Regions from separate parts of the Dinoroseobacter sp. S76 genome, predicted to be linked through region 1. Evidence: riboswitches for the same ligand, from Rfam matches in the RefSeq annotation. Region 1 holds a riboswitch; the other holds the start of a gene.

Region 1 (14,368 bases):
TCTCTATGTCTCACTCGCCTGTCCCTGGGCCCATCGCACGCTGATTTTCCGCGAACTCAAAGGGCTCGCGCCGCATATCGACGTCTCGGTCGTGCATCCTGATATGCTCTCCGATGGCTGGACCTTCGAGACCGATAATGACGGGGCCACGGGCGACAAGCTCTATGGTCTGCCCTTTGCGCGTGACCTCTATGTCAAGGCCGACCCGCAGGTCTCGGGCCGCGTGACGGTGCCGATCCTCTGGGACAAGGCGAGCAAGACCATCGTCTCCAATGAAAGCTCCGAGATCATCCGGATGTTCAACACAGCCTTCAACGGGCTGACCGGCGATACGCAGGATTTCTATCCCGAGGCCCTGCGATCGGAGATCGATGCGGTGAATGACCGGATCTATTCAGACATCAATAATGGCGTCTACAAATCCGGCTTCGCCACGAGCCAAGCGGCCTATGACGAGGCGGTCACCACGTTGTTCGATGCGCTCGATTGGGTCGAAGAGCGGCTGAGCCACCGGCGCTATCTGGCCGGGGACCAGATCACCGAGGCCGATTGGCGGCTCTTCACGACGCTGGTGCGGTTCGATCCGGTCTATCACCTGCATTTCAAATGCAATCGCCGCCGGATCATCGATTACCCCCATCTCTGGGCCTATACGCGCGAGCTCTACCAGTGGCCGGGCGTCGCCGAGACGGTGAATTTCGCCCATATCGTGCGCCACTATCATTACAGCCACGAGAGCATCAATCCGCACCGGATCATCCCGATCAATCCCGAGATCGACTGGATGGCCCCCCATGGGCGCGAGCGTCTGCTCGCTGCCTGAGGCCGCGCGTTCGGCTGCTTTTCAGCAAGGATCAGTGGGTGGCGTAGTGCTCCACCATCGCCGTCAGGTCTTCGGGCGGGGTGTCTTCGGGCATCATCGCCCGGGCGTTTGAAACGTGGTTGAAAATCGACCCGTCGCTGAAAAATTGCGAGTTGTTGACGAAGATCACCTGGGTATCAGGGCGGCGATAGCTGGCGTAATCGGCAATGGCCAAAGCGCTGCCCTCCGCAAGGGTCAGCGAGAGCAAAACCACATCCACCGGATGTTCGCTCAGATGCCGCACAGCGTCTTCCTGCGCCGACACACAGTCGACACGGGCGCCGCCGCGCTTGAGATGTGAAGCCCAAATACCGGCAAGACCCGCCTGGCCATGGACGATCAAAACGCGCATTTTACCCCCTTGGCGATTCTGGACGGCAGGGCCGCCGGGCTCGCACTGCGGGCAAGCTAGCCGATAAGTCTGCCGGATCGGTAATACTTTTTGACCCCATCTTCAAAATTTGAATGGATCGGCGGTTTTTCACTCATGGTTTACCACTGGGGAAACCAATCTGCCGTCTTGCTTTGCAGGTCGGGGTTGGGTCACCCCAGATCGCATCGCCGATTGAACCCCGGCGCGAAATGCGGGACATGACGGGGAACGCGCCATCGCCACGGACCAAGGACGAGCCATGACCAGCTGGATCACTATCTGCGACACTTGCAAACGCGCCGATTGGGAAGATCGCGGGATCGAAACCACGGATGGCGAAGTGCTCGCCGACCTGATCGAGGCTGCAGCGAAAGGCACCGCTGAGGTCCGGACCCGGCGGCATTCCTGCCTCATGGGCTGCAAGGCTGGATGCAATGTGACGATCCAGGGAGCCGGCAAGCTGGCCTATACGCTGGGGGATTTCGAGGCGGGAGCCGAAGCGGCAGAGGCCATCGTGGACTATGCCGCGCTCCATGCGGCGTCGGAGACCGGACAGGTGCCCTACCGGACCTGGCCGCAAGGGGTGAAGGGGCATTTCGTGACCCGCCACCTGCCCCTGCCCGCGGATGAGGCCGAGGATCAGACCCCATGACCCGGCCCCCGCCCCGCGACCATGGCGGCGGGATCGAAGCGGCGCGCGCCCGCTGGGGCGGCGCGCCGGATGCCTGGCTGGATCTGTCGACCGGGATCAACCCGGTGCCCTATCCTGTGGGCGCGTTCTCTCCATCCGACTGGACCGCCCTGCCCGACCGGCCCGCCTTTGAGGCCCTGATCGCGGCGGCCCGCACCTTCTGGCAGGTCCCCGACGGGGCCGAGATCCTGCCCGCCCCCGGCGCCTCGGCCCTGATCGCGAGCCTGCCCGGGCTGCACAGCCCGGGTCGCGTCGCCATCCCGGGCCCGACCTATAACGAGCATGGGGCCGCCTTCGCCGCCCATGGCTGGGAGGTCACGCAGGATCCGCTTGATACGACCGGCCTGCAGGCGCGCGTGGTCGTGCATCCCAACAATCCCGATGGGCGGGCATGGCGCGGGGACGAGATCCCCGCGGATGACGCGCTCACGGTGATCGATGAGAGCTTTTGCGACGTGATGCCCGAGGCGAGCCTGATCGCCCGGGCCGTGCGGCCCGGGACCCTTGTGCTCAAGAGCTTTGGCAAGTTCTGGGGGCTCGCCGGGCTGCGGCTGGGCTTTGCGATCGGCCATCCCGACACACTGGCCCCGCTGCGCGAGCGGATCGGACCCTGGGCGGTCTCTGGCCCGGCCCTGCGGATTGGTGAGACGGCGCTCTCGGACCATGGCTGGGCCGATGCGACCCGCGCTCGCCTATCCCAGGACGCGAACCGGCTCGACCGGCTGACCATGGGCGCGGGCTGGCGCGTTCTGGGGGGCACGCCGCTCTTTCGGCTCTATGACACGCCCTCGGCGGAGGCTGCGCAGGACCGGCTCGGCGCCTGTCACATCCTCGCCCGCCGCTTCCCCTATTCCGACACATGGCTGCGGCTCGGCCTGCCCGGCAGCTCAGAGGGTTGGGTGCGGTTGGAGAAGGCCCTGTCATGACGGAACATGCCGCGATCCTGCTGGTGGCGCTCCTGCTCGATGCGGCGTTCGGCGAGCCGGATTGGCTCTGGTCGCGACTGCCGCATCCGGCGGTGCTCATGGGGCGGCTCATCGGCGGGGCGGATGCACGGCTGAACACCGGCAAGGACGGCCGGTTCCGGGGCGTGCTGGTGATGGTGACCCTGGGCCTCGGCGCGCTGGCGCTCGGGCTCGCGCTGGCCAGCCTCGGCTGGATCGTCGAGGCGATACTCGCCGCGATCCTGCTGGCCCATCGCAGCCTCGTGGAGCACGTGCGCGCCGTCGCCACGGGCCTGCAGGCGGGCCTGCCCCAGGGCCGCACCGCCGTCGCGATGATCGTAGGGCGGGACACCGCCACGCTCGACGCGCCCGGGGTGGCCCGCGCCGCCATCGAATCCGGGGCCGAGAACTTCTCGGACGGGGTGCTGGCCCCGGCCTTCTGGTTCCTGGTCGGCGGGCTCCCGGGGCTGATGCTCTACAAGATCACCAACACCGCCGACAGCATGATCGGCTACCGCACCCCACGCCACGCGGAATTCGGCTGGGCCGCCGCGCGCTTTGACGACCTGCTGAACTGGGTGCCTGCGCGGCTAAGCGCGCTCGTCATCCTCGTGGCCGCAGGCCGCCCGCAGGACTGGCCGCTGATCGCCCGGGACGCCCCCTTGCACCGCTCGCCCAATGCCGGCTGGCCCGAAGCGGCCATGGCCGTTGCCCTCGGCACCGCGCTGGCCGGGCCGCGCAGCTATGAGGGCGAGATGCGCGATTTCCCTTTCGTCCATCCCGAGGGCAGCCGCAGCCCGGGCCCCGAGACCATCGAGGCCGCATGCCGCGCGCTCTGGCGAGCCTGGGGCCTGACCATGGCGCTGGTGGCGATCCTCGCCGTGGTCTGATCCGCGCTCTGCGTTAACCCTTGGGCGCTTGCGGTCGGGCACGAGCCTGCTACCGTCGCCGCGACCAGCCTGAGGGGAGCCCCATGCGCCAGACCATCCTGCCGATCCTGATCTCGCTCGCTCTAACGGGAACCGCCGCAGCCCAATGCGGTGGCAGCTTTTCGAGCTTTGTCTCCGGGCTGAAGGCCGAGGCGCAGGCAAAGGGCCACAGCAAAGCCACCGTCGACGCCTTCTTTCGCACCGCCGCCCAGGACAGCCGGACCCTGCGCGCGGACCGGGCCCAGGGCGTGTTCAAGATGCCCTTCACCGAGTTCGCCCGGCGGGTGATCAGCCAGAACCGCATGGATAATGGCCGCCGCAATGCCGAGCGCTTCGACGCGGTCTTCGATCAGGCCGAAGCGCGCTTCGGCGTCCAGCGCGGGGTTCTTCTGGCCCTCTGGGCGCTGGAGACCGATTACGGCGCGGTGCAGGGCGATTTCAACACGCTGAACTCGCTGGTCACCCTCGCCCATGACTGCCGCCGTCCCGAGCTTTTCCGCCCGCAGGTCTTCGCCGCGCTGGAGCTCTATGAGGCGGGCGATTTCGACCCGGCCCGCACCACAGGCGCCTGGGCCGGAGAGATCGGCATGGTCCAGATGCTGCCCGAGGATATCCTCACCAAGGGGATCGACGGCGATGGCGACGGCCATGTCTACCTCAAGACCTCGGCCCCCGATGCGCTGCTGAGCGGGTCGAACATGCTGAGCGGGCTGGGTTGGCGCAAGGGCGAGCCTTGGCTGCAGGAGGTTTCGGTCCCCGATACCCTGAACTGGGCAGAAACGGGCCTCACCCACCGCAAATCCGGGCGCGACTGGGCGCGGATGGGGGTGACCCCGCGCTGGGGCGAGATCCAGAGTGGGCTCAAGGCCGCGCTGATCCTGCCCCAGGGGCGCAAAGGCCCGGCCTTTCTCGCTTATCCGAATTTCGATGTGTTCTTCGAATGGAACCAGAGCTTCGTCTATGTCACCACGGCGGCCTATTTCGCCACACGCCTCTCCGGGGCACCGGTCTTTGACGCGGGCGCCCCGGAGCCCGGCCTCAATGACGCGCAAATGAAGCAGCTGCAGACCCGGCTGCAGGCCAGGGGCCATGACGTCGGCAAGATCGACGGGATCCTCGGGGCCCGCACCCGCGCCGCCGTGCAGGCCGAGCAGCAGCGTCTGGGCCTGCCCGCCGATGCCTGGCCGACTGCGGCGCTTCTGTCGAAGCTCTAGGGCCGGATCGGGAAACGCAGCCCGTCCGTGGTCAGCAGGATGAAGCGCTCGCCATTCTGGACGTAGCGGTCGCAGCGAGAGAACCCGTTGATAAAATCGATGCAGACGAGCCCGTCCTCGGCGATCTCGAATTGGCCATAGGCCGTGCCGCCCTGATCATAGGTATAAGAGTAGCGCCCATCGGTCTCGAACCGGGAAATCCCGTTGTCGTAAAACTGGATTTGCTGGCCTACGAGCCGCTCGGTCAGGGCTGCTTGCGCCAAGGCCTCGTCCCCGTCGCGCACAGCCCATTCTTGGGCGGTCGCCGGAAGGGCGAGGAAAATCAGTCCAAGTGTCAGGTATCGCATGGGGCCTCCGAGTGCTGTGCCTGGATGGTAGCCCGGTCTTGGCGAAGTCTCCCGTCACAATTCGGTCAGGGCCGTGCGCAGGACCGCCTCCGGAGGTGTCATCCCGCGATTTGCCCGGCCAAGCCGCGCCCGATGTTGTTCCGGGATCAGCCCCTCGATAGCCTGCGGCCATGGATATCTTCGGCAAGGCCCTTCTGGGGTATTACAACGGGCAAACGGACACGCCGCTCAAGGTGCTGCGGGACGATGGCTGGACGGATGAGCACAGCCCGGCCCTCTATTTTCAGGAGGAGCCCTTCGCGTTCGAAGCCCCCGCCCTGCGGCTGATCGACGGGCCGACTCTGGATCTCGGCTGTGGCGCGGGCCGCCACCTGAGATGGCTCGGCGCGCATGGCCACGCGGCCTTCGGTCTGGACAGCTCGGACGGCGCTTTGGCGGTGTGCCGGGCGCAGGGGCTGACCGGAGTCGGCGCCTTCGATGCCCTGTCGGACCAATCGCCGGAGCTGCCGTTTGTGCCGGCACATATCACGCTCTTTGGGAACAATATCGGGATCGGAGGCTCCTTCGAGGGCAGCGCAACCCTCTTGCACCGCTTGCGGGAGATCTGCGCAGAGGACGGCCAGCTCCTGCTGACCGGCATCAATGTGCGGGGGACCGACAATCCCCGTCACCTCGCCTATCATGCGCGCAACCTGGACGAGGGTCGACGGCGCGGTGAGCTGAAACTCCGCCTCTCCTATGAGGGCGAGATCGGCCCCGAATTCGGCTGGTTCCACCCCGAACCCCACGAGATCGAGGAGCTCGCTGCGCTGTCAGGATGGACGGTCATCCGCCTCGAACCCGAGGGCGGGTTTTTCTGGGCGAGCCTGCGGGCCCGTTAAGGACCTCCCCCGGCCACAACCCGGCTGACAGCTCCCAAAGTGGACAGAAGCGCTTACGTCACATCGATTGCAACCGCACGGGCGTGATACCCAAAGACCATCTTTGGTTGCCGGGTTTGTTTTGATTGGAGTGCAGGATGCGATGGCACGCGGCGCGATCCTTGATCGCCTTTCTCACCTTGGTCGGATGCACGGTCCCCCCGGTCGACCCCACATTCATCAGCTCCGTCCCCGCGGACCCGCAAAGCTTTGCGGTTGCGCAAAAGGCGGTCAGGGCGTGTTCTGAGCCCCTCAACAAAGAGCGCGTCCTCAAAAACTTTCAACGCGCCGGGTTCACCGTCTCCCAATACCCGGTTGCCTCGAGATTCGGAGGAACAGCAACGCGCATTGATGTTTCAGCACCAGATCCCGCCGTGTCCGTGCTCTACCAATCGGGGACGTGTTATGTCGGCCTCGAGAGCATGACCCCGAGCCAGTCTGCGCAATTGGCAGAGATCTGGGTGAACGCCCATGACGCCCGCCCGAATTCCGAATTCGGAGACGGCCTGTCTGACCATGTCTCCGGAGCGTGGCGGCACTTCTTTACGGAACCGGCGCGCGTGCCCAGCAAGGCCGCCTATTATCACCGGATCTACATCGCGTCCTACAAGACATGGCCGCATGGAGCCTATGATCCGCAAAGCAGCTTTGCCTACGACATCTCTGGTGTGTTCCCGGACAAACCCGGCGCGGCGGTGGAACTGAACCATGCGTTCGAGTGTAAACCGGACTACGCACTCCGTCCAAACAGCGGTGTTTTTCTTCTTCCGTGCTCCGGTCCAGACTACCGGCCAAACTGACCGGCAGAGTTCAAGCCCGGGCTGACCCCGACGCGCACATGCTATGCGACCAGCGTTTCCGCCTTGCGCAGGTCCACTGAGACGAGCTGGCTGACCCCCTGCTCGCCCATGGTCACCCCAAAGAGCCGATCCATCCGCGCCATGGTCACCGCGTGGTGGGTGATGATCAGGAAGCGCGTTTCCGTGCGCCGGGTCATCTCGTCCAGCAGGTCGCAGAAGCGCGTGACATTTGCGTCGTCGAGCGGCGCGTCGACCTCGTCGAGCACGCAAATCGGCGCCGGGTTGGCGAGGAAGACCGCAAAGATCAGCGCGAGCGCCGTGAGGGTCTGCTCCCCGCCCGAGAGCAGGCTGAGCGTGCTCAGGCGTTTGCCCGGGGGCTGGCACATGATCTCGAGCCCGGCTTCAAGCGGGTCGTCGGATTCCACCAGCACCAGCTTGGCCTCCCCGCCGCCAAAGAGGTGGGTGAAGAGCATTGAGAAGTTCTCGTTCACCTGTTCGAACGCCGTCAGAAGCCGCTCGCGCCCCTCCTTGTTCAGGCTGGAGATGCCCGTGCGCAGCTTGCCGATCGCGCCTTCCAGATCGCCCTTCTCCGAGATCAGCGTCTGGTATTCCTCGTCGACGGCTTTGGCGTCTTCCTCAGCCCGCAGGTTCACGGCCCCCATGGCGTCGCGCTGACGCTTGAGACGGTTGACCTCGGCTTCAATGGCCTCGGCAGCGGGCATGCCATCGGCATCGACCTTGAGCGTATCGAGGAGCTGTTGCGGCGTGACCTCCAGCGCCTCCTGGATCCGTTCGGCAGCCAGGGCCACGGTCTCGGCAGCGGCCTCCGCCCGGGCCTCGGAGGCCGCCCGGGCCTCCCGCGCCTCGGAGGCGGCACGCTCCGCATCCCGCTCCGCCTGCTCGGCCTTGCGGGCAGCACCCTCGGCGGTGCTCAGGGCATCGGCGGCGGCGGCTTTGCGCGCCTCGGCCCGCGAGATCTCATGGGCCAGCGCCTCGCGCTTGGCGGCGATCTCCCCCGGGGCGGCGGTGGCTGTTTTCAACTCCGCACGGCTGTTCTCAAGCCGCCCCTCCAGTTCGGCCTTATGGGCCTCGGCGGTCTCCAGCCGGTGGCGCCAGCCACTGATCTGCTGGGTGATTTCCTGACTGCGGCGGGTGCGCGCCTCACCTTCACGGCGCAGCTCGTCATGGGCGGAGCGTTTGGCGAGCATGGTCATCCGCGCTGCGTCCACGGTGACGCGGATCGCCTCGACCTGCGCGCGCGCGGCTTCCAGATCGCCGAGCCCGGCTTGCGCGGCCTGCGCCTCGGACAGGGCCTTGCGTGCCTCGAGCACCTCGTCGCGGTAGCGCGCGACCGAACCCGAGAGCGTCTCGAGCTTGCCCGCCATGATATTCTTGTCGGCCTCGGCCCGGCTCAGGGCACGGCTCGCCTCGCCCAAGCTGCGCTCGGCCGCTTTGCGCGCTTCGCGGGCCGTCCGGTCGGCGTCGGCAGCAGCGCGCAGATCCGCTTGCAGGGCCTCATGGCTGGCCCGCGCGGTGCTCGCCTGCGCCTCCGCCCGTTCAAGATCAGACTTCAGCGCGGACAGACGGTTGATCTGCTGCAACCGGGCTGCGGCGGCCGAGGGCGCGTCCTCGGCGCGGGCCGCCAGACCGTCCCAGCGCCAGAGATCGCCCTCCCGCGACACGAGGCGCTGACCCGGGCGCAAAGCGGGCTGCAACCGCGCGCCCTCGGACCGATCCACGAGCCCCACCTGCGCCATGCGGCGCGCCAAAACGCCCGGGACCGTGACATGCTCGGCCAGAGGCGTCGCGCCATCGGGCAAAGTGGCCGCGCTGTCATAGCCCGGCAGGAGGTGCCAGCCCGAGCGGTCGCCCTCGACCTCAGGTGCTTTCAGATCATCGGCCAATGCGGCCCCGAGTGCGGCCTCAAAGCCCGGCGCGGCGGTCACCGCATCCAGCACCTGTCCGCCCTCGGCCCGGTCGCGCGCCACGAGTTTCTCCAAGGCACCCACCTCGGCCCGCAGAGCGGTCGCTTCGCCCTCGGCCTCGGAGCGGGCGGCGCGGGCATCGGCTTCCTCGCCCTGCACAGCACTACGACGCGCCTCGGCCTCGGTGAGAGCCGCCTCGGCCGCCTCGGTTTCGGACTGGGCCGCCGTCTGCGCCGTACCAGCCTCGGCAAACCGGGCCTCTGCCTGGGTCAGACCCGCCTGCGCCTCCGAAAGGGCCGTGTCGGCCTTGGCAGCCTGCTCCTGCGCGCGGGCCTCGGTGCGCGTCGCCTCCTGCAAGAGGCGCTGGGTCGATTGGTGCCGGGCCGCAAGACGCGCCACATCCTCGGTCATCTCCGACTGCGTCGTCTCGCGATCGGTCAGGACCTCGCCCGCCGCCCGCGCAGCCTCCGCCGCCTCGGCAAGCTTCTCGTCATGACCCTCGGTGGCCTTGGCGATCTGGCCCTGCTCCCATTCGAGCTTGTCGATGGTCTCGCCCGCATCCTTGTTGAGCTCCGCCTCCCGGGCAATATCCGCCTCGAGCGTGGTGATCCGCCCGGTCAGGGTGTCGATCGCGTCCCGGGCGCGCGTCTCCTGATCCGCCAGCGTGTCCCGCTGCACATGGAGGCGCTGGACCACGGCCCCGGCAATTGCCTCCTCCTCGCGCAGAGGCGGCAGGGCTTCATCGGCCTTGACGCGGGCCTGTCCCGCCTGCCGCGCGGCGGTCTCGGCTGCACCCGCCTCGGTGGTGCGGGTGGTCAGGGCCTGCACCGCGATGAGCCGCGCCTCATCCGCCTCGCGCCAGCGCCGATAGAGCAGTAGCCCTTCGGCCTGCCGCAGTTGCGTGCCGATCTCGCGATACCGCGCGGCCTGCTTGGCTTGCCGCGCGAGGGTCGAGAGCTGCGCCGCGAGCGCCTCCAGCACGTCATCGACCCGGTCGAGATTGGTCTCCGCGCCCTTGAGCTTCAGCTCGGCCTCATGCCGTCGCTGGTAAAGGCCGGAGATCCCAGCTGCCTCCTCGAGAATCCGGCGGCGCGCCTTGGGCTTGGCGTTGATCAGCTCGGAGATCTGGCCCTGCCGCACCAGTGCCGGAGAATGAGCCCCGGTGGAGGCATCGGCAAAGAGCATCTGCACATCGCGCGCCCGCACATCCTTGCCATTGGTCTTGTAGGCCGAGCCCACATCCCGGGTGATCCGGCGGATGATCTCGAGCTGGTCCGTGTCGTTGAACCCCGCAGGCGCGCGGCGGTCGGAATTGTCCATGATCAGCGCCACTTCGGCGAAGTTCCGGGCCGGACGGCTGGCGGCCCCGGCAAAGATCACATCCTCCATCCCGCCGCCACGCATGGCGGTGGGCCGGTTCTCCCCCATCACCCAGCGCAGAGCCTCGAGCAGGTTCGACTTGCCACAGCCATTCGGCCCGACCACGCCGGTCAGCCCGTCCCCGATGATGAGATCGGTCGGGTCCACAAAGCTTTTGAAGCCATTCAGGCGCAGTCGGTTGAACCGCATCGGTGTTCTCCGGACATGATTCTTCAACCTCCGAGGGTCACGACCCACGGGCCATGAGTCAATCCCGCCACCAAATATCGTCGTGGATAAGTCGAAATCCGCGATATATTGCGGTGCCTTCAAGATGATCCGCGCCCCCTGCGGCACCCCCGCGCGCATTCGGATCTTGACGCCCCGCGCATCCCGCGCGCACAAACGCCGGGCATGGTTCCCCGTGCCAGCGCCAAGCGCCCGGGGGATCAAATGGGAATGTGGAACGGCCCGATCCAACCCGGAGGGCCCAAGCCTCAGCCGCCCCCGCGACTGTATGCGGAGAGGGTCACCGACACGCCACTGGAGCAGGCGCTCTGGGAAGGCCGGTGCCACCCATCGACCCGCGAGCCAGGAGACCAGCCATGCAGACTGCAACCGTTCCTGTCGGGTGTGACAGGTTAAGGAGACTGACATGCATATCGAACCCGGCGTCGTAAACGGCGCCAAACTTGCCCTGAGCTACGCCACCGCCGCAGGCGCAGGCGTCTGGACGGCGAAACTGGCCTGGGAGACGCTGAAAACCACGCGCATTCCCGGATTTGCCGCCCGTGTTGCGGCCTCGACCCTGGCCGTTTTCTTCTTCTTTGAAGTGCTGCCGAAATTCCCGGTCGGGGTTTCGGAAGTGCATTTCATCCTGGGCTCGACGCTCTTCCTGCTCTTTGGCGCGGCGCCGGCGGCGCTGGGTCTGATGCTCGGGCTGCTGGCCCAGGGGATGCTTTTCGCCCCTGCAGATCTGCCGCAATACTTCATGAACGTGACGACCCTGCTGGTGCCGCTCTTTGCGATCAGTGCCCTTGCGAAACGGATCATCGCGCCGGGCACGCCCTATGTGGATCTGAGCTATGTGCAGGCACTCAAGCTATCGACCACCTATCAGGCGGGCGTCGTGGCCTGGGTCGGGTTCTGGGCGCTCTATGGCTCGGGCTTTGGCGCCGAGAACCTCGCGGCGATCGCGAGCTTTGGGGCCGCCTATATGCTGGTGATCCTGATCGAGCCCCTTGCGGATCTTGCCGTGCTGGCCGCGGCCAAGGCCGGGCGCGACATCTCTCGCTCGGCGCTCTTCCACCCGCATCTGCATGACGGGCACAGCGCCTGAGCCTTTCCTTTGCCCGGATCGCCGCGCGGTCCGGGCCCTTTCATCACAGCCGCAGCGCGCCCGCGCCTTCGGCCCCTCACATGGCTCCGCCCCCGTCCGGGCGGAGCGCGCATTTCAGACCGGAGTGTCCCATGCCAGCCAAGATCCCTGCGACCGTCGTCACCGGCTTTCTCGGTGCCGGAAAGACGACCTTGATCCGCCACATGCTCGCCAATGCCGAGGGCAAGCGGATCGCGCTCATCATCAACGAGTTCGGCGATCTGGGCGTCGATGGGGATATCCTCAAGGGCTGCGGGGACGAGACCTGCACCGAAGACGACATCATGGAGCTGAGCAATGGTTGCATCTGCTGCACCGTGGCCGATGACTTCATCCCGACCATGGAGGCGTTGCTCGCCCGTGAGACGCCCCCGGATCACATCGTGATCGAGACCTCGGGGCTGGCCCTGCCACAACCGCTGGTCCGCGCCTTCAACTGGCCGGGCATTTCGACCAAGGTGACCGTGGATGGCGTGGTGACCGTGGTCGATGGCAAGGCCGTGACAGAGGGGCGTTTTGCCCACTCCGTCGATGCGGTGGATGCCCAGCGCAAGCTGGACGAGAACCTTGATCACGAGACCCCGCTCTCGGAACTTTTCGAGGATCAGGTGGCCTGCGCGGATATGCTTGTGGTGAACAAGTCCGACCTGCTGAGCCCGGCGGAAGCCGAGGCCCTGACCGGCAAGCTGAAATCCGAAGCCCGCGCCGGGGTACAGGTGGTCAGCGCGACCCAGGGCGCCCTGCCCGTGGATGTCCTGCTGGGCCAGGGGATCGGAGCCGAGGCGGATCTGGACGCGCGAAGCGAGGTGCATCACCACCATCACCACGCGGACGACCACCCTCACGACCATGACGACCACTCGCACGACCATGATCATCAACAAGACCATGATCACGCGCATCATCACCACCATGACCACGACCATGATGCCTTCACCTCTTTCGTGGTCACCCTGCCCGAGATCACCGACCCCGCGGCCTTCGCCGCCCATGTCACAAGCGTGATCGAGGCCCATGACATCCTGCGTCTCAAAGGCTTTGCCGCCGTGGCGGGCAAGCCCATGCGCCTGACCCTGCAAGCGGTAGGCCCTCGGATCGACACCTATTTCGACCGCCCCCTCGGCGCATCCGAAGCGCGCGAGACCCGTCTCGTGGTAATCGGTCAGGCCGGGCTTGATCAGGCCGCGATCGACGCGGCCCTACGGGCATGAGTGTCACCGTCACGCCGGGCGATCCGCTCAGCCCCGAGGCGCGCGCGCTGCTCGGGGCGAGTGCCGCCATGATGATGGACCGCTATCCGGCAGAGGTGAATTACAGCATGGCCCCCGAGGATCTCGACGATCCCCGGATCCAGTTCTTTCTGGCCATGTCGGGCGGTCAGGCCATCGGCTGCGCGGCCCTCGCGACGCGCGATGGCTATGGCGAGATCAAGTCCATGTTCGTTGCCCCCGAGGCGCGCGGGCTCGGCGCTGGCGCAGCCCTAATGCAAGCGCTGGAGGCCTTTGCCCGGGAAAAGGGCCTCCCGATCCTGCGGCTCGAAACCGGTCCCGACCTGATCTCCGCCTGCGCCTTGTACGAGCGGGAGGGATTCGCGATCCGTGGACCGTTCGGCGATTACCTCGACGATCCCCTGAGTCGCTTCTACGAAAAGCCGCTCCGAGCTTGATCCGACGCAGGTTTCGGCGCGAATTTTAGCCAATTTCCCGCCGGATCGCTCTTTGTCGCAGCGTAAAGCTGGATTTGATCCTCGCCTTTCGCGCCACAAGCAGTCATACTTTGGTCGAGGGGTATGGGTCCGTCCGCGGACCCGGAGTTATGAGCATATGCCACGCGAGATCCGGATTTACCGGACAACCCCGTTTGATCCTCTGGCGCAGACCCTGCTGATCCCGCCGAAGTCGCGGACCCGTCCGGATATGTCCGACGTGACCGGACCCAACGGCTATTTCTACCTTGCAGCCCGGGATGAGGTCGGCCTCGGCTGCATCGCCCTGCGCAACATGGGCAGTTTCGGTCTGGTCAGCGCCTTTCGCTTTGTCGCCGCCGAGGCGCCGGGCAGCCTGCCCGATATCCTGATCGAACAGGTCGAAACGCTGGCGCGCAGCCTGCGCCTGCGGGTCCTGCGGGCCTGGGTCGATCGGATGCACCCGGTCCAAGCCGAAGCGCTGCGGCGCAACCGTTACGAGGCCAGCTCCGAAGAGCTCGGGAATGATGAGTTGGTCCTCTATGAGCGGGAGCTGACCCGCAGCCCCCAACGCCCGGCCGAGATCGTCCTGAAAGGGCCACCGATTTTCTCCAAGGGCTAGAGGCGCGACCATTGCCCGGCTGAGGCAGGCTTGATAGACCCGCCGCTGCACTTGGAGAAACGGGGCGCAACATGCATCTTCTGGCCGCGACACCCGGCAGCATCGATGACGGGCAGGAGCCTGTCGATCTGGGTCAGACCCCCGCCGATCTGGTCTTCATTTCCGCCGCCGATACAGAGTTGGCCGCCCTGAGCGCAGCGCGCGCCGAGATGGCCGCGCCACCGAACCTGCGGCTAGCGAGCATGATGCATCTGCGCCACCCGATGTCCGTGGATCTCCATATCGATGACTGCGCCTCCAAGGCCCGGCTGGTAGTCGCG
Region 2 (14,368 bases), on a different contig from region 1:
AACCCGGATGTGGGCGGCGGTTTCGGGATGAAGGCCATGGCCTATCCCGAATATTTCGTGGTCGCCCATGCGGCCCGGGTCCTGAACCGGCCCTGCCGCTGGATGTCCGAGCGCACGGAAGCAATGCTCAGCGACAATGCGGGCCGGGACCTCGCCTCGGATGTGGAGCTGGCCTTTGACGTGGATCTCAAGCTGATCGGGTTCCGCGCCGATGTGCTCAGCAATCTTGGCGCCTATAACTCGCAATTCGCGCAAGCCATCCAGACCAGCCTCGCCATGAAGGTGATGACCGGCGTCTATGACGTGCAGGCCGCCTATATGCGGGTGCGCGGGATCTACACCAACACGACCCAGGTCGATGCCTATCGCGGGGCCGGGCGGCCCGAGGCGATCTACACGCTGGAGCGGGCCATGGACCACGCCGCGCGCAGCCTCGGGGTTGACCCCTGGGATCTGCGCAAGCGCTGCTTCATCGGGCCCGAGCAGATGCCCTATACGGCGGTCTCTGGCGAGACCTATGACGTGGGCGAGTTTGCCCGGGTCCTCGACCGCGCGGGCGAAGAGGCGGACCGCGCCGGGTTTGCCGCGCGCAAGGCCGCGAGCCAGGCGGCGGGCAAGCTGCGCGGGCAGGGGCTCTGTTACTATATCGAAGCGATTCTCGGCGATCCGAGCGAGGGCGCGAAGATGGTCTTTGAGGAGGATGGCAGCGTCACCCTCTATGTGGGCACCCAATCCAATGGTCAGGGGCATGAGACGGTTTTCGTGCAGGTGCTGCATGAGATGACGGGGATCCCCGCTGACCGGATCCGCATTGTGCAGGGCGACAGCGATCTGATTGCCAAGGGCGGCGGCACCGGCGGCTCGCGCTCGGTCACGGTTCAGAGCCAGGCGACCCGCGCCATGGTGGATGTGGCCATCGCGGCCTTTGCCCCTTTCCTCGCCGATCGCATGGGCGTGGACCCGGCAGAGGTGACCTTTGATGAGGGCAGCTTCCGGGCCGAGGGCTCCAATGTGGTGATGACCATGATCGAGGCGGCGGAGGCGGCCCGTGCGGCGGGCGAGACCGCGCTCCTGACCCATGAGGCGGAGACGACCCTGCCGGGCCGGTCCTTCCCCAACGGGGCCCATGTCTGCGAGGTGGAGATCGACCCGGAGACCGGTGTCGTGGCCGTGGACCGCTATACGGTGGTCGATGATTTCGGCGTGCTGATCAATCCGCTTCTGGCCGAGGGGCAGGTCCATGGCGGCGTGGCCCAAGGCATCGGGCAGGCGATCACCGAGCATGTGGTCTATGATCCGGAGGGGCAGCTTCTGACGGCGAGTTTCATGGATTACGGCATGCCGCGCGCGGATGATGTGCCGATGATCGCCTTCTATACGGAGGCCGTGCCGTCGAAGAACAACGTGCTGGGCATGAAGGGCTGTGGCGAGGCCGGGACCGTCGGAGCGCTGGCGGCGGTGGCCAATGCGGTGCAGGACGCGGTCTGGGATCTGGGCCTGCGCAAGGTGGACATGCCCTTCACCCCCGCCCGCATGTGGGAGATGCTGGCCCAGACGCCCCACGCCGCCGAGTGACACGCGCGTGAACGGGCCCGGGCCCCGTCTGTGACGGGGCCGGCGCACGCCCTTTGAAAGTCACGCATTAAGATTAACGCGCAAGCCTCTGAAGAATAAGTCTTCGACGGCTTGCGGGATTGTTCTCAAATCGACGCGCTCACGGGCCGCACACGGCACTGTGCCCGGTCTGTTCTTTACTTAACCTCTTGGGGCTACAATCTTGGAGGTATGAGGACACCCGCCCCGATCCCGGCGGTCCCGACCGCCCATGTCCCCACGGACCACATCGTCATTCTCGACGGGACGATGTCGTCGTTCATGCCGGGCCGAGAGACGAATGCCGGGCTGGCCTACAAGCTGATCCGCGACCGGCGCGACCCCCATGTGACCCTGTTCTACGAGCCCGGGATCCAGTGGCAGGGTTGGCGCCGCGCCATCGAGGTGATCGCGGGGATCGGCATCAACCGGCAGATCCGCCGTGCCTACCGCTTTCTCGCCCATCGCTATCGCCCGGGGGACCGGATCTTCCTCATGGGCTATTCACGGGGCGCCTATGCGGTGCGTTCGCTGGCCGGGTTGATCGACCGCTTCGGGCTGATCCGCCCCGAAGTCGCGACCGAGCAGCGGGTGCGCCAGCTCTATGCCTATTACCAGGAGCGTCGCGACAGCCACTATGCCGACCGCTTCGCGGACCGCTATTGCCACCGCCGGGTGGAGATCGAGATGGTCGGTGTCTGGGACACCGTGAAGGCGCTGGGCATCCGCGCGCCGGTCCTGTGGCGGCTCGCGCCCATGGCGACGGAGTTTCACTCCGACCAGCTCAGCGGCGCGGTGAAGCACGGGTTTCATGCCCTGGCCCTGAACGAGCGGCGTATGGCCTTTGCCCCGGTCCTTTGGGAGTGTCCGCCGGGCTGGAACGGCCATGTGGAGCAGGTCTGGTTTCGCGGCACCCATGGGGATATCGGCGGGCAGCTGGCCGGGTTTTCGGAGGCGCGCCCGCTCGCGAATATCCCCTTCGTCTGGATGCTGGAGCAGGCGGAGGCCTGCGGGCTGCGCCTCCCTGATGGCTGGCAGGAGCGGTTCCCACGGGATGCCAATGCGCCCTCCATGGGATCCTGGCGGAGCTGGGGGAAGCTGTTTGTCCTGCGGCGCGCGCGCCGGGTCGGGCTCGACCGCTCCGAGAGCCTTCATGACAGCGTGCCACGCCGTCGCCGGGCGATCCCGCTAGGGCGTCTGGCCACGGACCTGGGGCAGCGCCTTGCCCGGGTCCTGCCGCGCTGGCGCCCCGCGCGCCCGGCGCCGGAGCGGATCTCCCACCGCTGAACGCGGCCCTGCGGCGGTTTCACCCGATCTGTCAGGATGGCTTGACGGGGCGGGCAAACTTCCAGACAGTCCCTCGCGATGGTTCCCGGAGGCCAAAGGCCAGGCCGGGATGAAAAGGGAATACGGTGAGGAGGAGCCAAGCGGCGCCAAATCCGTAACTGCCCCCGCAACTGTGAGCGGCGAGCGACCCCGAGGATCACCACTGAGCGTCTGCGCTCGGGAAGGATCGGGCGAGCCCGGACCCGCAAGTCAGGAGACCTGCCATCGCCGATGAAACTTGAACCCGGGCGGGGTGTCCGGACAGGAGACTATGATGCTGCAACGGCGCGATCCGTTCCGCTCTCTCTCGTCACCGCACGCCCTCGGGCCATCGCGGAGGGCGATATGGGATCCCAGACACACAGAATTACGGTTTGCACATCCTGCAAGCACAAGGGCAGCGACTGCCGTCCCGGCTATGAGCTGATTGCGAAACTGCGCGCGGCGATTGCTGCGGCGGGCGATGCGGTGTCCGAAAGCTTCGAGATTTCGGGCGTGGCCTGCATGGCGGGCTGTGATCGGCCTTGCACTGTGGCTTATCACGGGACGCGCAAGGCGACCTATCTGTTTGGCGACATCGAACCGGATGCGGATATCGACGATCTGGTGGCCTTTGCCCGGCAATATGCGGTGCTCGGCGATGGTTGGTGCTCCTCGGTGGACCGACCCGGCAAGCTGCGCCGGACCACGCTGGCGCGGGTCCCGGCGGCGATCATCGCCCTAGAGGATGCGGTCCCCGGGCAGCGCGCGTCATGAGTGCCGCCGCGCTGCGCGCCGACGAGATCAGCTGGGCCCCCCGCCGGGCGGAAAAGCTGCTGGTGCATCCTACGAGCTTTCACGTGCCTGCGGGCGATGTGCTGGGCGTGGTCGGGCCGAACGGCGCCGGGAAATCCACGCTCTTGCGCATGATCTATCGCTACCAGCGGCCCACCTCCGGGCAGATCCTAGTGGGCGATGCGGATCTCTGGGCGATCTCACCCCGGGAGGCAGCGCGCAAGGTTGCCGCCGTTCTACAGGAACACGCGTCCTCCTTTGGGCTCACCGTGCGGGAGGTTGTGGCCCTCGGGCGCACACCTTTCCGGTCGGGGTTTGCCAAATCCGGGGCCCGGGATGCGGAGAGGGTCGAGGCGGCGCTGGCGCAACTGCATCTGACCGATCTGGCGGAGCGGGACCTCGCCACCCTCTCGGGCGGAGAGCGTCAGCGGGTCATGGTGGCCCGTGCATTGGCGCAGGAGCCGCAGGTGCTGGTGCTCGATGAGCCCACGAACCATCTCGATATCCGCCACCAGCTCGAAGTGCTCTCGCTGATCCGCGATCTCGACCTGACGATCATCGTCTCGCTGCATGATCTGAACATGGCCTCCGAGATCTGCGACCGGATCCTGCTGCTGGAGGCGGGCTGGACCCGTGGCTTTGGCACGCCGGATCAGGTGCTGACCGAGGCCGCCGTCTCCACCGCGTTTCGGGTCGAGGCCCGTCGCGAACGGCTCGAACCGAGCCACACGAACCATCTTTCCTTCCACCTTCCGAACTGATCAGGCGCAGCCATGAAATTTGCCCTTACCCTCCTCGCTGGCACTTGCCTTGCCTCCACCGCCTTTGCCCAGGTCACGGTCCAGAGCTGCGATCGCGAGGTGACCTTCGATGCACCGCCCAAGGCCGCGGTCTCCCATGATGTGAACCTCACCGAGATGATGCTCGTCCTCGGACTTGCGGACCGGATGGTCGGGTATACGGGGATCTCCGGTTGGAAAACCCTCGATGAGAGCATGCGCGCGGGCGTCGAAGAGCTGCCTGAGCTGGCCGAGAAATACCCCACCAAGGAGGTGCTGATCGGCGCGGATGCGGATTTCTTCTTTGCCGGTTGGAATTACGGGATGCGCGTGGGCGGTGAGGTGACACCCGAGACCCTCGCGCCCTTCGGCATCCCGGTTTATGAGCTGACCGAGAGCTGCATCCATATCTCGGAAAAAGGGCCGGCGAGCATGGAGGACATGTATGCCGACCTGCGCAATCTGGGCGCGATCTTCGGGGTGGAGGAGCGGGCCGCATCGCTGATCTCCGGCTATGAGGCGGATCTTGCGGCCTTCACCGCCGACTTGCCCGCCCTTGCCGAAGCGCCCCGGGTTTTTGTCTATGACAGCGGCGAGGATGTGCCCTTTACCGCCGGGCGCTACGCCATGCCGAACGCGCTGATCGAGGCGGCGGGCGGCACCAACATCATGAATGATTTCGAGAAAAGCTGGGCGACCGTGGGCTGGGAAGCCGTGGTCGAGCGCAACCCGGAGGTCATCGTGATCGTCAATTACGGCTCCGTCACCGCCGAGGAGAAGCGCGCCTTCATGCGCTCCAACCCGGCCTTTGCCGAGATCGACGCGGTGAAGAATGACCGTTTCGTCACGCTGGAATACATCGAGGCGACCCCGGGCCCGCGCAATATCGGCGCTGTGAAAACCCTCGCCGCGGCCTTCCGCGCCGAGTGAGCCCCATGGCCGACACCCCGCCGAAAGGGCGCGTCCGGGCGGCGGTTTTTCCGCTCGCCATGCTCGGCGGGGGCGTCGGGCTGATCCTGTCGATCTATGCCGCGATCAGCCTCGGGGCAATCCCGATCTCCGCCCCGGTGGTCTGGGGTGTGCTTGCCAACCAGATCCTGCCCGGCGCGGTGGAGGTCACATGGTCCGCCGGGCGCGAGGCGATCATCTGGGATATCCGCTTCCCCCGGGCGCTGCTGGCCTGTTGCGTCGGGGCGGGGCTGGCTGTGGTCGGGGCGAGCCTGCAGGCGGTGACCCGCAACCCGCTGGCCGATCCTCATCTGCTGGGCATCTCGGCGGGCGCGGCTTTTGGCGCGATCCTCGCGCTCTTGCATCTGGGGCTGTTTCTCGGTCTGGCGACGGTGCCGCTCATGGCCTTTCTCGGGGCACTGGCGGCGACCCTTCTGGTGCTGGCGGTGTCGCAATTTGCTTCCGCCACCAGTGCGGGGCGGCTCATTCTGGCTGGGGTGGCTGTGTCCTTCATCGTCATGTCCCTTGCCAACATGCTGATTTTTCTCGGCGATCCACGTGCGAGCCATACGGTTGTTTTCTGGATGCTGGGGGCGCTGGGCCTCGCCCAATGGGATCAGCTGATCTATCCTTTCGCGATCCTCGTGGCCGGGGGCGCCTATCTCGGCCTGCATGCGCGTAATCTCAATGCGATGACCATCGGGGATGAGACGGCCTCGACCCTCGGGATCCCGGTGGCGCGGTTTCGCCTCTCGGTTTTCGTGGTCGGTGCGCTGATCACCGGGGCCATGGTGGCGTTTTCCGGGATCATTGGCTTTGTCGGCCTGATGGTGCCCCATATCGTGCGGCTGATCGTGGGCGGGGATTATGCGCGCGTCCTGCCGATCTCGGCGCTGCTCGGAGCGGTGTTTCTGCTCTGGGCCGATATCTGCGCGCGGCTGGTGATGGCGCCGGACGAGATGCCGATCGGGGTCGTGACCGGGCTGATTGGCGGCACGTTCTTCATCTGGCTCTTGCGGCGGCGCATCGGCTGAGGCGGTTTGCCTTCGCAGCCCTCCGCGATAGGCTCGCACCCAGCAAGGAGAGCCCCGATGCCAGCCCCAGAGATCCCCTTTATCGTGCCCATCGCCCTTCTTGAGGTGATGGAGGTGCTTGGCCCCCGCTTTGAGGCGGAGACCGGGCATCGGTTGCGCATCACCCATATGCTGAACCCCGAAGTGCCCGGCCATGTGGCGGGCGGCGCGCAGTGGGAGGTGGCGATCACCAATCCGGTCTATGTGGCCGCGATCATCGCCGCGGGGCAAAGCCCCGGCCCGAGCCACAGGGCGCTGGGTCGTGCGCCCCTGAGCTTCGCGGCGCGCGGAGAGACCGGGCGCGTTCCGGTCACTGACCCGGGCGAGATCGCGGCGCTGATCCGCGGGGCCGGACGGATCGGGGTGACCGATCAGGGCACGAGCGGCGCGCAGTTTCGCGCGTTGGCCGCGCAGCTGGGCCTTACGACCGAGATCGGGGCGAAGCTGGTCGGGCTTGAGGGGGGCGGGCCGATGCGGGCCCTGAAGGCGGGGGAGGTCGACCTCGCGGTGCTGCCCCTGACCAATGTCGCGCCCATGACGGGGGTGGAGGCTGTCGCCATTTGCCCCGAGGCGCTGGAGGTCCATGTGGATCTGTCGCTTTGCCTGAGCCATGGCGCGTCCCCGGGCGCGGAGACGCTGGCCGCGTGGCTGACCGATCCGGCGCAGGACACGGCGCTCGCGGCGCTCGGGGCGCGGCGCTTCACGCTCCAGGCTCGGGCGCTCAGCCGGCCATGATCAGGCAGGTGGTCGTCCCCGTGGCATAGAGCTTGCCATCGGCCACGCCGCGGATTTCCCCATGGGCGGTAGCTGTGGTGCGCCCCGCATGGTCGATCAGGCCCTCGGCGGTGATCTCCACCCCCGGGCGCAGGGCGCGGGTGATGTTGATCTTGTATTCCAGCGTTGTGTAGAAGCGCCCCTTCGGCACGATGGTCATCACCGCGCAGCCCATGCAGCTGTCCAGAAGGGTGCCGTACCAGCCGCCATGGACCCCGCCCATGGGGTTGCAATGGGCCTCGCTCGGGGTGCCGGTGAAGATCACGCGACCCTCTTCGACAAGGCTCAGCCCGTAGCCCATGCCATGGGCGATGGGCGGGCGGGGCAGGTCCCCGGACAGCATGTCCAGCATGAATTCCAGACCGGAGCGCGACAGCAGCGTCTCGCGATCCGCGACAGCAAAGGTTTCGGTCATGGCTCCCCCGGATGGCTTTCCGGAATGCTAGGCAGGGCGGCCGGGCAGGGCAGCCGTGACGTTGCGTCAGGCGACTTCCGACAGCTCTGCTTTGGGGGCCACGCCCAGAGCGGCACAGACCTCGCGGGTCAGCTCGGGCTTGTTCAGGGTGTAGAAATGCAGATCCTCGACCCCGCCCTCGCGCAGCTCGGTGCACATCTCGGTGGCCAGCGCGATGGAGAGCAGCTCCTCCCGGCCATCGCGGGTCGCGGCGGCAAAGGCCTCGTCGAGCCAGGCAGGGACCTTGGTGCCGCAGCGCAGGGCGAAGTTGCGGGCCTTGGCCCAGTTCTCGATCGGGAAAATGCCGGGGATGATCGGCGCGTCGATCCCGGCGGCCACGCAGCGGTCGCGGAAGCGAAAGAAGGTCTCGGCTTCAAAGAAGAACTGGGTGATTGCGGCGGAGGCGCCCGCATCGATCTTGCGCTTGAGGTAATCGACATCCGCCTGCGCGGTCGCTGCCTCCGGGTGCTGATCGGGATAGGCGCCGACGCGGATGTTGAACTTGCCCGTGGCCGCCAGCGCCTCGATCAGCTCGACCGAGCTTGCGAACCCGTCCCGGGCCGGGGTGAACCCGTCGGCGCCCTTGGGCGGGTCGCCGCGCAGGGCGACGATCTCGGTCACACCGGCCGCCGCGTAGCCCTCGGCGATCTCAAGGGTTTCGGCGCGGGTCGCTTCAACACAGGTCAGATGGGCGGCCACGTTCAGCCCGTAATTCTTGCCGATGGTGGCTACCGCGTCATGGGTCAGCTTGCGCGTGGTTCCACCCGCGCCATAGGTCACCGACACGAAGCTCGGGTCCAGGGGCGCAAGGGTCTGCACCGTGTCCCAGAGCCGGAAGGAGGCGGCGATGGATTGGGGCGGGAAGAATTCGAACGAGACGCGCGGCGCGGACATGGGATTTTCCTGATCTTGGGTTGAGCGCTGTCTCGCACACTTGCCAATCTGAGACAATTTCATAATCTTCAAGATAAACATGAAGGCGGCTCAGGTTATGCATCTGGAATTTCGACATCTGCGGACGGTCAAGGCGATCCATGAGGCGGGCGGGTTGGCCAAGGCGGCTGATATCCTGAACATCACGCAATCGGCCTTGTCTCATCAGATCAAGGGGTTGGAGGACCAGGCGGGGCTGGAGCTTTTCGTGCGCCGCTCCAAGCCGTTGAAGCTCTCGGCGGCGGGGATGCGGCTCTTGCGATTGGCGGAGCAGGTCCTGCCCCAGGTCGCGGCGTTGGAGGAGGAGTTTCGCGGCATCAAGGCGGGCAAGACCGGGCGGCTGCATATCGCCATCGAGTGCCATGCCTGTTTCGAGTGGCTCTTTCCGGTGCTGGAGCAGTTTCGCAAGGCCTGGCCTGAGGTGGATGTGGATATTCGCCCGGGGCTTCAGTTTCAGGCCCTGCCGGCCTTGCAGCGCGAGGAGGTGGATCTGGTGGTCTCTTCGGACCCGGAGGATTTGCCGGGCGTCGATTTCACACCGCTCTTTGACTATGAGCCGGTCTTCGTGGCCTCGGCCAGCCATCCTCTGGCGCAGAAATCCTATGTCGAGGCCGAGGATTTTCGCGATGAGCTGCTGATCACCTATCCGGTGGAGCGCGCGCGGCTCGACGTGTTTTCGGAGCTGTTGATCCCGGCGCGGGTGGAGCCCCGGGCGATCCGGCAGGTGGAGCTGACGGCGGTGATCCTGCTCTTGGTGGCGTCGAACCGGGGGGTTGCGGTCCTGCCCGATTGGGTGGTGCGCGAGGTGCGGTATAATTCGGATTACGTGACCCGGCCCCTGACCGAGGCGGGGGTGACCAAGCGGCTCTATGCGGCCACGCGGACCGACGAGACCACCTTGCCCTTCATGTCCCATGTGATCCGGCTGGCCCGGACAGAGCCGCTGAAACTGCAGCGGGCGGGGCAGCTTGAGGGGGCGGGAGCCTCCGGCGGGGATATTTAGAGACTTAAGGGATCAGGCGAGGCGCGCCGCGGGCAGGATGGTGCGGTCGATCAGTGTCATGAGGTCGCCGAAGTAACCGCCGGAGCGGGCGGGGCGCGTGGGGTCCGAGGTGATCGCGATGGTGATCTCGCGTGCGGGCAGGATGCAGAGGATCTGGCCCCCATAGCCGCGTGCCAGCAAGAACTCCGCCCCATCGGCGCGTCCGAGGAACCAGCCATAGCCATAGGCGAGCCCGGAGAAGCGGGAGCGCGTGCGCGGCTGGGCCGAGGCCGCGAGCCAGTCCGGGCTGATCACGGGTGTGCCGTTCCACGATCCGTTCCGGCGCACCATCTCGCCGATGCGCAGCAGGTCGAGGGGTCGCAGGGCCATCTCATTGCCGCCCAGATAGTAGCCCTGGGGATCGCGGGTCCAGGCGGGGATCTCGATGCCCAGAGGCGTGCCGATCCGCGCGCGCATCTGCGTGAGCAGGCTCTGCCCGGTGGCCTCGGTGAGGGCAGCGCCCAGCACATGGAAGCTGCCGGTGGAGTAGAGCATGCCGCGTCCGGGTGTGCCGATTTGCGGACGCGACAGGGCGTTGGCGACCCAGTTCGCGCTGGCGACCCAGCCGCCATAATTTGCACCGGAGGTCCGCTCAAGCCCGGTCTGCATGGTGACGAGATCGGCCATGGTCAGGTCCAGGACGATGGGGGCGGCGGTTTGCGGGATGAGGGCGGGCGCGACCTCGGCGAGGCGGGCGCCGGGGCCCGGGACCTCGGCCCGGTCGATTGCCGCGCCAAGGAGTAGCGCCACGAGGGATTTCGAGACAGATTTGATCGGCGCCGGGCGCGCCAGGCTGGGGCCGCGAAACGCCTCGGCCAGCACGGTCTCACCCCGATGGGCGATGGCAAGGCTGTGGAGCTGGTCGAGCCTGCGCGCGGCGTCCCCCACGGCGCCCCAGGAGGGGCTGGCGCGCCCGGGATGAGGGATCAGGGCAGCGGCGGTTAGGGCGAGGGCAGAGCGTCGGGTCAGCATCCCTCCCATATGGGGACGCGAACGGCCAAGACCAGCCGTCGCATGGGGCGTTTGGGGGTTGGCAGGGCGCAGCCCCTTGTCTATAGGCATGCGCTGGAATTCAGGAGGCCGGGAATGGCGATTGGAAGTGCAAACCTCAACGTGATGATCAAGGCCGCGCGGGCCGCGGGGCGCAGCCTCGTCAAGGATTTTCGCGAGGTGGAGAACCTCCAGGCCTCGATGAAGGGCGCTGGGGATTTCGTCAGTCGCGCGGATCTGCGCGCGCAGGAGATCCTGGAGACCGAGCTGCGCGAGGCCCGGCCGAATTACGGCTGGCTGGCCGAGGAGAGCAAGACCGAGGTTGTGGGCGCGGACCCGACCCGGCGCTGGATCGTGGATCCGCTGGACGGGACGACGAATTTCCTGCACGGCATGCCCCATTGGGCGGTGTCCATCGCGCTGGAGCATAAGGGCGAGGTCGTGGCGGGGGTCGTGTTCGACGCGGCCAAGGACGAGATGTTCTTTGCCGAGAAGGGGCAGGGCGCCTGGATGAACCAGACGCGGATGCGGGTCTCGTCGCGCCGGGCGATGATCGAGTCGGTCTTTGCCACTGGGCTGCCCTTTGCCAACAACAAATACCTGCCTGCGGCGCTGAGCGATCTGGGTCAGCTTCTGCCCCAATGCGCGGGCGTGCGGCGCTGGGGGGCGGCGGCGCTCGATCTGGCCTATGTGGCCGCAGGCCGCTACGAGGGCTTCTGGGAGCGGGGGCTGAAGCCCTGGGACATCGCGGCAGGCATCGTGCTCGTGCGCGAGGCTGGCGGGCTGGTGGAGCCGATCCGCGAGGGGCAGACCCTGCTGGAGGATGGCCATATCCTTGCGGCGAATGAGCCGATTTTCAGCAAGTTCTCCCAAACCATCCGCGCGCGCTGAGCCCGGGCGGCCCATCGGGCCGCACGAGATCCGATGCTAGTCGGGGGCGGAATCTGACACGTGGTTCACGCCATCTGCCCAAGGCACCTCGCCCAGATCGCGCGGGTTCACCCCGTCGAGCCCGCCCACATTCACCCCGTACTCGCTTGGGTCCGAGCGGCGCTGGTGATGGGTATAGATGCCGCAGTTTCCGCAGAAGTAGTGCTTCGCCGTATGGGTGCCCCAGGTGTAAAGCCGCAAGGCCTCTTCCCCCCGCACAACCCGCAGATTCGGCAGCTTCACCGAGACCGCAATAGCGCCGCGCCGGCGACAATAGGAGCAGTCGCAGCGGCGCGCGGTGCGGAACCCGTCCGCGAGACGCAGCTCCAACACAACCGCGCCGCAATGGCAGGTCAGGCGGGTGGGGTCAGTCAGATCGCTCATCGCCGCCGCTGAACCTGCGGCACGCGGGTGCGCATCTGCCGATAGCGCGCCTCGGGGTGGTCAGGATGCCCATGGGTGCGCGACCAGAAGCCGGTCCCCCCGAGCTTCAGCCAGAGCGGCAAGACCAGCACCAGCCCGGCCACGAAGCCGCCCGCATGGGCCCAATAGGCGACACCGCCACTGCCTGCCGGGGTGGCCGCGCCGGAAAAGACCTGCATCGCGAACCAGATCGACAAGACAATCCCCGCCGGGATCGGGATGATCTTGAAAATGATCACGATGATAAAGAGCACATCCACCCGCGCCTTGGGATAGAGCAGCAGATAGCCCCCCAGAACCCCCGCAATTGCGCCGGAGGCGCCCACCATGGGGATCGGGCTCGTCGGGTCCGAGATCACCTGAGCCAAACCCGCCCCCACACCGCTCAGCAGGTAGAAGCCGAGAAAGGTGCCATGACCCATCTCATCCTCGAGATTGTCGCCAAACACCCAGAGAAACAGCATGTTTCCTGCCAGATGCATGAACCCGCCATGAAAAAACATGGAGGTGAAGATATTCGCCACTCCGCCGCCGGAAGAGAGCTGCGCAGGCACAAGGCCCCAGGTCACGAAGACCTGCATCGAGGCGCGGGGATCGCCCAAGACCGAGACATAGGACAGGAAGATCACCACATTGATCGCGATCAGCGCGAGGGTGACATAGGGCGTTCGGTTGGACGGGTTGTGGTCGCGGATCGGGAACATGGCCTAGCAGGTGCGCCTCAGAGACGCGCAGGTCAAGGGGGCGCCCTCGCGGGAACGGGATTTGACGCCCATGGAATATGCGCCAACTCTCTCGCCATGGCCCATTTCCGTCTTGCGCGCCTCAGCGCCCCGCTTCTTTGCCTGGCCCTTGCCACCCCGGCACTGGCCGAGACCTGTGCCCCGGTGCGCGACCGGAGCACGGATATCGCCGCCATTCATGAGCGTTTGCAGGCCGCGCCGTCCGAGGCGGCGGCACGCCCGCTGACCATCGCGCTGTGGCAGGTCTGGACCGAGGCGCCCGATGCCGCCGCACAGGAGCTTCTGGATCGCGGCATGGCCCAGCGGCAAAGCTATGATTTCGCCGGTGCGGTCGAGACCTTCACGGCGCTGATCGCGCTCTGTCCGGACTATGCCGAAGGGTGGAACCAGCGGGCCTTCGCCCGGTTCCTGCAGGAAGACTACGAGCCCGCGCTCGGGGACCTCGATGAGGCGCTTGCGCGCAGTCCGACCCATACGGCGGCCATGTCCGGCAAAGCCCTGACGCTGATCCGCATGGGCCGTGCGCTTCAGGCCCAATCGGTGCTGCGCGAAGCCGTGGCGCTGAACCCCTGGCTGCCGGAGCGGGTCTATCTCGCGGCGCCCCCAGACGACCCGAAAGGGCAGGAGCTTTAGCGGCGATTTTTCCGGTTGCGCGAGGCCCGCGCGCGTCCTAGCCAAGGGGGGTGCGGGCGTGATGGAATGGTAGACATATCGGACTTAAAATCCGAAGGCCTTAGTGCCGTGTGGGTTCGAGTCCCACCGCCCGTACCACGCGCCGCCAGCCCCGAAATCCTGTACGCGCGTTGCGATCTGTCGGCAGCCCCGCCGCATGCATTCTTCGCCTATAGGTTGTGCTTTTGCCCGTAGGAGTCTGGCGGGCTTGATCGGTTAAGATGATGTCGCAGAAGACCAGCGGCGCGCGGGTTCGCGCGCCAGGGGCCCGATCAGCTTTGCAGGATCAGCGCGGACTCAGCCCTTGAAGTTGCGGCTGTCCTTGATCTGATCCCAGGCCCAGACGACCTCTTGCAGCTTTTCTTCGTCACTCCGGTCGCCGCCATTCATGTCAGGGTGAAGAACCTTGATCAGTGCTTTGTAAGACTTGCGAATTTCCGGCTTTGTCCAATGGTCCTTGGCTTCCAGAATCTCGATCGCACGACGCTCGGTCGGCGGTAGCCGTCTTGTACCGGTGATCGACTTCCCGGGATTGCGGGTCGCGTTCTCTCCCAGCACTTGGTGCGGGTCGTCAACGCCCAGGCGGGCCCAGGCGCGCTCCTCGGTGGATTTCTTGAACGGTTTGGTCTCGCGGTCCCAAACCCGGTCCTTGTCCATGCGCCTGGCCATTTCTTCCTCGGACTGGCCGTTGAAGAAATTCCACTTCAGATTGTATTCGCGCGCGTGCTTCTGACAGAACCAGAAATACTCATCGAGACTGTCGGGCGATTTGGGCGCGCGGTACTTGCCGGGCTCGGTGCAGCCCTCATGTTCACACTGGCGCGTGGAGGTTTCCGAGGCGCCGGACATGCCGCGGCGGCCACGCGGATTCTTCTTCTTGGAGGACGATACAGACATATCGAACCCGAAAGGAT

The links. A riboswitch is a leader RNA that binds a small molecule or an ion and turns the genes downstream of it on or off. The one in region 1 is predicted to bind cobalamin.
Region 2: another riboswitch for cobalamin. It lies ahead of ACP153_RS08835 (DUF1636 family protein); the one in region 1 lies ahead of ACP153_RS15915 (energy-coupling factor ABC transporter permease).

The regions. Positions count from the first base shown of each region.
Region 1 is NZ_JBNAGH010000005.1:226,201-240,568, reverse strand. It holds gene ACP153_RS15965 (glutathione S-transferase family protein) at 1-823, shown strand, start outside; gene ACP153_RS15960 (hypothetical protein) at 855-1,214, opposite strand; gene ACP153_RS15955 (DUF1636 family protein) at 1,495-1,887, shown strand; gene ACP153_RS15950 (threonine-phosphate decarboxylase) at 1,884-2,852, shown strand; gene cbiB (adenosylcobinamide-phosphate synthase CbiB) at 2,849-3,760, shown strand; gene ACP153_RS15940 (lytic murein transglycosylase) at 3,844-5,013, shown strand; gene ACP153_RS15935 (hypothetical protein) at 5,010-5,360, opposite strand; gene ACP153_RS15930 (methyltransferase domain-containing protein) at 5,531-6,241, shown strand; gene ACP153_RS15925 (hypothetical protein) at 6,403-7,080, shown strand; gene smc (chromosome segregation protein SMC) at 7,122-10,574, opposite strand; cobalamin riboswitch at 10,763-10,986, shown strand; gene ACP153_RS15915 (energy-coupling factor ABC transporter permease) at 11,020-11,703, shown strand; gene cobW (cobalamin biosynthesis protein CobW) at 11,835-12,953, shown strand; gene ACP153_RS15905 (GNAT family N-acetyltransferase) at 12,950-13,408, shown strand; gene ACP153_RS15900 (hypothetical protein) at 13,566-14,048, shown strand; gene cobN (cobaltochelatase subunit CobN) at 14,120-14,368, shown strand, end outside.
Region 2 is NZ_JBNAGH010000002.1:617,368-631,735, reverse strand. It holds gene ACP153_RS08845 (xanthine dehydrogenase family protein molybdopterin-binding subunit) at 1-1,575, shown strand, start outside; gene ACP153_RS08840 (DUF2235 domain-containing protein) at 1,786-2,880, shown strand; cobalamin riboswitch at 2,943-3,160, shown strand; gene ACP153_RS08835 (DUF1636 family protein) at 3,265-3,675, shown strand; gene ACP153_RS08830 (ABC transporter ATP-binding protein) at 3,672-4,454, shown strand; gene ACP153_RS08825 (ABC transporter substrate-binding protein) at 4,467-5,402, shown strand; gene ACP153_RS08820 (FecCD family ABC transporter permease) at 5,408-6,454, shown strand; gene ACP153_RS08815 (substrate-binding domain-containing protein) at 6,512-7,228, shown strand; gene ACP153_RS08810 (PaaI family thioesterase) at 7,215-7,682, opposite strand; gene metF (methylenetetrahydrofolate reductase [NAD(P)H]) at 7,749-8,615, opposite strand; gene ACP153_RS08800 (LysR substrate-binding domain-containing protein) at 8,713-9,657, shown strand; gene ACP153_RS08795 (serine hydrolase domain-containing protein) at 9,670-10,668, opposite strand; gene ACP153_RS08790 (inositol monophosphatase family protein) at 10,783-11,577, shown strand; gene ACP153_RS08785 (GFA family protein) at 11,614-12,000, opposite strand; gene ACP153_RS08780 (rhomboid family intramembrane serine protease) at 11,997-12,743, opposite strand; gene ACP153_RS08775 (tetratricopeptide repeat protein) at 12,840-13,415, shown strand; tRNA gene ACP153_RS08770 (tRNA-Leu) at 13,468-13,553, shown strand; gene ACP153_RS08765 (J domain-containing protein) at 13,752-14,368, opposite strand, start outside.